One region of the Lysinibacillus sp. CD3-6 genome, then DNA from elsewhere that is predicted to be linked to it. Evidence: riboswitches for the same ligand, from Rfam matches in the RefSeq annotation. Region 1 holds a riboswitch; the other holds the start of a gene.
The links. Region 1 has a riboswitch for cobalamin ahead of FH508_RS21335 (FecCD family ABC transporter permease). Riboswitches for the same ligand answer to the same signal wherever they lie in the genome.
Positions count from the first base shown of each region.

Region 2: linked by a shared signal. The riboswitch ahead of FH508_RS07430 (glutaredoxin family protein) and the one ahead of FH508_RS21335 (FecCD family ABC transporter permease) in region 1 are both predicted to bind cobalamin.

Region 1 covers NZ_CP085880.1:4,303,785-4,307,886, forward strand. The annotation lists gene FH508_RS21320 (endonuclease Q family protein) at 1-987, opposite strand, end outside; gene FH508_RS21325 (hypothetical protein) at 1,059-1,229, opposite strand; gene FH508_RS21330 (heme ABC transporter ATP-binding protein) at 1,331-2,113, opposite strand; gene FH508_RS21335 (FecCD family ABC transporter permease) at 2,119-3,165, opposite strand; cobalamin riboswitch at 3,312-3,508, opposite strand; gene FH508_RS21340 (YdhK family protein) at 3,686-4,102, shown strand, end outside.
Region 2 covers NZ_CP085880.1:1,568,071-1,572,172, reverse strand. The annotation lists gene nrdE (class 1b ribonucleoside-diphosphate reductase subunit alpha) at 1-1,314, opposite strand, end outside; gene nrdI (class Ib ribonucleoside-diphosphate reductase assembly flavoprotein NrdI) at 1,311-1,670, opposite strand; gene FH508_RS07430 (glutaredoxin family protein) at 1,667-1,891, opposite strand; cobalamin riboswitch at 2,011-2,187, opposite strand; gene FH508_RS07425 (ferrochelatase) at 2,748-3,653, opposite strand; gene FH508_RS07420 (ABC transporter ATP-binding protein) at 3,731-4,102, opposite strand, start outside.

The DNA.
Region 1 (4,102 bases):
TTTCGGACCTAAACCTGGTATAAAATCAAGCGGTACTTGATGAATATACGGTGGTCTCTCACGTTTAGCACTATCTGGATCAGATAGTTCGATAATTCGACTTGCAACACCTTTTACAATTTGCGAACTTCCACATGACTTACAAATGGTATCTTCATCGTTTAACTGTTCACCACATTTAGCGCATACTGTTTGATAATATTTGCCAAGCAAAGGGTTTAACCCATAATTCGCTACTACGGCACGCCCTTCTTGTTCATGGAGTGCCATCTTTAATTCGTTAAAATTAGCTGCTTTTAGTCGTAATTTTTGATATTCACGGGCAATTTTAACAAGTGAATGGGCATCAGAATTAGTTACAAATGTATACTGCTGAATTTCTCGAATGTTTTTTACCATGCTGGTATCAGAGCTTAAACCAAGTTCTATTGCATCTATAAGCTGTGGATCGAATACTTCCGTTAAACTGTTGTGAACGCCTCTTCCAAATAAACTTTTAAATGGGGTAAAAACATGCGCAGGAATAAAGAGACCTCCCAATTCCCGAACTTTTTGTTGTAGTACGCGTCCATCACAATAAATACGTTGTGAACTTAAATGAATATTTTTCATGAAGCCTTTCATCCAATTCGAAAAATCCGCCATCACTTCGATAGTTGGAAAATAAGCTAACACATGAATCGGGCCCTGACAGTTACTATCATAAATTTCAATTTCCGAGCCTGGAATAAGCGTCGTTTCTTGAAAACGAAGTCCCCCTTCTGTTAGCTCTTCTAGTTCACCTCGTTGTATCATCATCGTCATCTCAGCAAGCACCTCTGGCGAATGACAGTCTATAATACCAATTATATCGAGCCCTTTTTTTGCACTTGCCATCTCTAAAATGCGCGATAATGTTAAAGTTTTACTTCCTGTAATCTTTACTGCCCGCCCACTCATCGTTCGACCAATGTGAATATGTAAATCCGTATAATAGTCGTGAAACATGTATACAGCTCCTTTTTTGTTTCATTATAAAATAAAAAAAACCTTACATTGCTGCAAGGCATTTTCATGATTTAAGATGGATGGTTTTGATGTGTGCCATTATCCGTCTCGTATGAACCTGAACCTTGGTTTGGCGTCGTCGCTGCATCATAAGCAATTAAAGTAACGCCAATTTTCTTTTCTAGCTCATTAATTTTTTCTAGCTGTGTGTCATCTAATTGTGCAAATTTAATCTCATCCATATTCGTCACGCATCCTTTCAAAAGTAACGTTCCCCGAATATCTCACAACTATACAAAAATTAAATTGCAAAAATCCTCTGAATTGTTTCGGTGACTGGCACTTATGTAGTTTTCGTGAATTGATCTGATACATAAGTTAAATAAGGTTTGCCTGTCAGTGGGTGTGTTTGAATATCGGCGTAAACGCCAAAAACATCACGCAATAGTTTAGGCGTTAATACTTCCTCTGGTGTGCCGTAATGAACAATACTTCCTTGTTGTAAAACATAAATCTGATCACAATACATAGCTGCCATATTTAAATCATGTAAAGCAGCGACAACAGTTAAATGAAGTGTTTGAATTAAGTCCATTAATTGTAATTGATGCTGAATATCTAAGTGATTTGTTGGCTCGTCTAATATAAGCACTTGCGCCTGTTGTGCTAATGCACGAGCGACCATTACTCTCTTTTTTTCCCCTCCAGAAAGGGAGCTAAAGCTGCGCGTCTCTAAATGGGTAATACCTGTTTGCGCCAATGCCTCTTTGACAATTTTATAGTCTTCCTTGTCGTCCATCTCAAAAAGCTTCTTATGTGGCGTTCTTCCCATGCTCACCAAATCTCTCACTTTAAAATCAAATAACACAGGTGTTTCTTGACTCACAACGGCTAATCTTTTTGCAATCACTCTACTTGATTGCTTAAAAATATCTTCCTCATTTAATAAAACTGTTCCACTTTCAGGCTTTAATAAACGATACATATTTTTTAATAGTGTGGACTTTCCACTACCATTAGGACCAATTAAACCGACAAATTGCTTTTCTTTTATTTGAATGCTTACTTCATCTAATATGCGCTGATCATGAATGGAGAATGATACATGCTTCGCCTCTAATGTCATAGCCTTTAATCTCCTTCACCAAATGAATAATTGTTACGGCGTAGTAGCCAAATGAAAAACGGTCCGCCACAAAAGGCAGTAATGATTCCAATAGGCATTTCCTCTGGTGCGATTAATACTCGCGCAATCGCATCCGCCCACACTAAGAAAATCCCTCCTAATAATGCACTAATAGGGATCACGTATTTATAATTAGATCCTACAATTAAGCGCACAATATGTGGAATGATTAAGCCAACAAACCCAATGGAACCACTTACTGCAACAAGCACACCTGTTAGTAATGATACAAGTAGTATCAGTTGAATTCGAAATTGTTGAAGATTAACACCTAACGTGACTGCCGCTTCTTCTCCAAGTAATAATAAATTTAAATTTCGATAATGTAGCCAGAGCAAACTAAAGACGATGAAAAATATAATGGCCGGAATGAATACATTACTCCATTTTGCGCCTGCAAGACTTCCTAGCATCCAATACATAACGGCTTTTATACCGCCCTCTTCCTTGGACATCATTAACATAAAATTGGAAGTTGCAGACAATATAAATGATACCGCCATCCCCGCTAACAGCAAACGGAAAATAGAAATACGTCCCCCTACACGTGATAAGAAAAATACCAACACAATCGCTATAAAGGAACCTAAAAAGGCTGCTACTGAAAGTGCGTAGATACCTAAAAATGAAAAAGCACCTAAAATAATGACAGCCGTAGCTCCGACTGTCGCTCCTGAAGAAATACCTAAAATATAAGGATCCGCAATTGAATTACGGACAAGTGCTTGCACAGCCGCGCCAGCAATAGCTAAGCCTGCTCCAACAATGGCGGCAAGTATGACACGTGGGACACGTATTTGCCATATAATAATCTCCTGTGAGCGACTCCAATCAGGCTCTATCGTATTTGGGAAAATTGGAATTTTCGAGAAAATAACCTTCCAGACATGTAGCGGTGTAATTGACACAGATCCAATCATAATAGCAGCTGTCATAGAAGCTATCAGCACTAAAAGAAGGATCAATGAAAAGTACATAAATTTTTTGTTCATTTGTTTATTAACTCCTTATCAATCATGATAAATACGAAGCAATAAAAAAGGGTATTCTACGCAATAATGCATAGAAATACCCTAGGTTAAACAAAGTTGGAGAAGTATCCATCAATTGTCCGTAATTGCTTGCATCCTCGTGGGCATTACAGGTAAAACTAATTGGCAGGTCTCCTGGCTTCGATTCTACGTAACTATGATTGCCTTCCCATTCCTTAAAGCACAGTGGCTACTACATCATAGAACTCCTCGTTACAGTTGCGGGACAGCGTCGGACTTACACCGACTTCCCTTTTAAGTGGCACTCATTAACAAGTGTCACACCAATAGTATCTGAAATTTTAAAATTATGACGATTCTATCATACATAATTATGCTAGTCTATAGCTTCTTTCATCTAGGAATCAATCTTTCCTCTTTTCAACTTCATACATATAAATTTTCGTAGAAAACCTTATCCATAATTTCTGCACATTTACTTGTTACATTAAAAACAATAAATAGTAAGGAGGAAATTCATATGATATTCAAAAGAAATTTATTTCTCGGTTTCATGGCGGCAATCACTTTACTAATACTTTCGGCTTGCTCTGAGGATACAGTCGAGTCACAACCTGCTAATAGTGAAGTAATGGATCATGGCGAAGAGATGGATCATTCAAGCTCTGGTGATGTTCCTTCTACTTTAAAAACTGCTGAAAATCCTAAATTTCCAGTAGGCACTACTGCTGTTATTACGGAAGGACATATGTCTGGGATGGAAGGAGCAGAGGCAACGATTGTTGGGGCATATGATACAACAGCCTATATTGTTTCCTATGAACCGACTACTGGAGGAAAGAAAATAGAAAATCATAAATGGGTTATACATGAGGAATTAATAGATCCTGGTGATGCCCCGTTGGCTCCAGGCACAGAAGTTAAAACAACTGCATCG
Region 2 (4,102 bases), 2.1 Mb from region 1:
TTGCGACACATTCGTTAAAAGATGCATTGCTGTATCTACTAATGTACCAAAATCACTTACTTTACTTGCGGCATGTATATCAATTGAGCCTAAGTTACACGATACATCTAGTCCGTATTCATTTGATTCATTTTGGTCAGTAATGATACTTGTTTCTTGTACTTGTAAAATTTCTGTACATAGGTTCGACATTTTTACACGACCTATATTTTTGAGTGGATGTACATCGTTGACATTATCATCAAAGATTTCGAAAGGATAGCCTGATTCAAATTGCGCTTTTTTCACTTCTGTATATAATCTGCGCGCATTCAAGCGTTTAATCTTACGGATATTAGGATTATCTAGTAGCTCATAATACATCTCTGTAATGGAAATTTCAGACATTCGTTTCCCATATTCTTTATAAATATCATATGGACTGAACAACACAATATCTTTATCACGTTTCATCAGTTCAAAGAAAATACTTGGAATAATAATACCTGTTGATAGCGTTGCAAGTCGGATTTTATCATCAGCATTTGGCTTTTTCGATGAAATAAAATTCTCAATATCAGCATGGAAAATATTTAGGTAGACAACGCCAGAGCCGTTACGTTGTCCAAGCTGATTGGAATAGCTGAAGGAATTTTCTAAAAGTTTAGCAACTGGAATCACACCACTTGCACGATTTAAAATTTCTTTAATTGGATCTCCTAATGGACGTAAATCTGTTAAGTTTACCCCTACTCCACCGCCAAGGCGTGATAGCTCTAAACAATAACCAATATTTTCAGCAATACTATTCATAGAATCATCCATTGAAAGTTTAAAGCAGCTTACTAATTCGCCACGCGCTTTTTTTCCACTATTTAATGCGGTTGGAGTTGCTGGTTGATACGCCTCCATCATTGCTTCAACGGAACGTTCTGCTAAAACCGTGTTCCCTTGTGCTAAATATAAAGCGATGATAACAATACGATCCTCATATTTTTCTAAAATTTCTTCCCCGTCACGACTTTTCATTGCGTAACTATCGTAAAATTTACTTGCACTCATAAAAGATGGGAAGCGGAAATTGTAATCGTATGCTTTTTTGTATAAGTGTTTAATAAAATCTATCTCATACATGTCGATAAACTCTTTCTCGTAATAACCTTCATCGACTAAATAGCGTATTTTCTCCTCAATATCAATAAAATAACGTAGACGCACATTTACATATTCTAAAAAATAACGGCGTGTTGCTTCACGGTCCTTTTCAAGCTCTAATTGACCCGTCGTGCTATAGCGATTAAGCACCTCATTATTAAGCTTTAAGTATGTTTTCATCCCTTCACCCTCGTTTCATAAAACGTTTGTATTACTTCATAATCAGCCTGATATCCACGTAAATCTAATTTACGCACTAGCGGGACCTGGTAGGTTTCTGCAATTTTTTCGCCAGCTCCACCAAACACATGGTGCCCAAAATTACTATTACCACTTACAGCTACTCCCTTGCAATATTCCTTGTTTTGCTCTAAAAAGCGAGCTACTTTTGCAGGAATATCACCTAAGCCGTCCGTGTATGTAATTAATAGAAAGGGCTCAGTCAGCAACAATCCATCATAAATTTCAATAGATTCCCCATCTAATTTCGTCACAATACTTCGCACATTACCTGTACGACTAGCATAAACGATCATATTGCAATCATCTCAATTTGAGAAACAATTTCTTTAACATCTCCTATAAATGTGTCATTTACTTCAAGAACAGGCACACTTAAAAAACCTGCGTCCATAATTTTTTGTTTTGCTTGCTCATCGTGATCAATATTCACAATTTCTGCTTCAAGTCCTGCACGTTGTAATTCCGATTTGACCCAAAGACATTTTGGGCATATAGTTTTCGTATAAAGTTTCATTTTAAATTCCCTCTTTTCATAATATAAAAAGGCTATCTCTTGGGAGAGACAGCCTAAGTTAGAAACGTAAAAAAACAAAAAAATCGTCACGTCCCCATTTCTTATTCCCCGAAGAAAGGTTGAATTGTTTTATTATAGGCAGGTCTCCTGGCTTTGCTTCATTCTCTGATATCCTTCCCATACGAATGCACAGTGGATTAAATCATCGTCAGCTTAACAGTTGCGGGGACAGCGTCGGATATACCGAACTTCCCTATTAAACTACATATAGTAGTACCTATATAAAACTAACACAATATATTGTTGTTGAACACAATTAAGTGTACCATCCTTCAAGTAAAAAGTAAATCAAGAAAAGCGAATTCTTTATAGTGTAACTTTTCACTATTTTCTTTAGGAACAACAAACGGTTAATAAATGAAAAATGACTAGCTAGGTTAGTATAATTAATAATATCGTCAATAGTTCTAAAGAATGATAGACGGTTTTCCATGAAAAGCTTTATCAAATGTTAAGCAATTATTATTCTACCTACTGAAGCCTAAATTAAACTGCGTATTATATTTAATATGTACTTATATAATTTTATAGCTGTTATCATATTTTAGCCACTATCGTAAGCCCTATAACTTCTATTCAATTTTTCATTATACACACAAAAAAATATTAAAATAGATTTGCCGTTTGTTAGATATCATTTATGCTAGTTCAGATTAGAATGAAGTGTTTTTATTCGTGGCTATTCTGTTCGCTATATTGATATAAAACAAATAACCATCTGACATCAATGGAATATCGACATCAGATGGCAATATAGACTTTACAATAGTTAATCGTAATTTATTAACCTGTTCAGTTATTGTGCGGGAATAAATGATTCGACAATGGCAGCTAAAGCTTGAATGGTATCATAGCTATCACCTGGAAACTCCGATTGTGCAAATTCAACTTGCAGTTCCTCACACAATCGATGACATTCATTTCCAACTTCAAAATACGACTCAATATCCGCTGAAAGTGAAAGAAGCTCACATGTGACGATACCTTGAGCACCCTCGCCTTGCAATGAATTAATTTTATCTTTTACATTTGGACCTAGCCAGTCACCTTTCCCATGACCACTTCGATATGTAACATGCCAGTTCGCAATTTGTGCTTCTTTAGAAATGGCTTCGGCTAATTCGGAAAACTGGCGCACATAGTGCTCGTTTTTTTCAGGGTCAATAGGCTGACTATGGACTGTATATAAAACATGCGTCTGTGCTCGTTTTTCAGCAGGAATCCATTCAAATGCACGTTGAACACGGTCTTTATAAACAGCAAGTAAATCATGATTTAAATGCCAATTTTTCGCATGGATAACTTTAACGTCATGAGAAGCTAATAACGTACTAACTTCATCATGAAACGCTGCTGCCCCTGTAGACATAATCGGATTTACAGGTAGTGTTATAAAAGTTGTAATACCATCTCTAAGCATTGTGTTAACAACATCTGGAATATAAGGTTCTGTATGTTTGTATGCGTTATATACTTTTACAGGTTCTGTTACACGTTGCTGTAAAGCATGTTCCAGCCCTTTAGCAATACGCCCCGTATTTGCTGCTAGTGGATCAACACCACCTAATTTTTTAAATTGTGCCATCACATTTTCAATTACATGAGGTGGTGGTGTTTTACCTTTCATTATATGTGTAAAATAAGGTGTTACATCGTCTAAAGATTTCGGTGCGCCATATGCGTAATAAATTATACCAATCATTTTTTAGTCTCCTTTTCTTCAATAGATTAATGTATATAGTGTTGTAGTTTTAGTTCTAATTTCTTTTTAAAAATAGCCTACGATTTTTCACAAGAACTTGAGCACAATTTTATCGGCGTAAAGATTGGATTTCCGTCTTGCATATAAATTTCCGCATCTATTTCAAAAATTGATTGAAACATTTCTTTACATAATACACAATGTGGTGAATCATCGTAATAGATTTTGCCTTTCTTTAATACAATCAGACGTTCGCTATTTTGTGCGGCTTGGTTAATATCATGTAACACCATTATAACGGTCATATTGTATTTTTGATTTAACTCTTTTACAAGCTCCATCACTTCTAATTGGTGTGCAATATCTAGATATGTTGTTGGTTCATCTAGAAGCAACACTTTGGGATGCTGTGCTACAGTCATTGCGATCCAAGCACGTTGACGCTCACC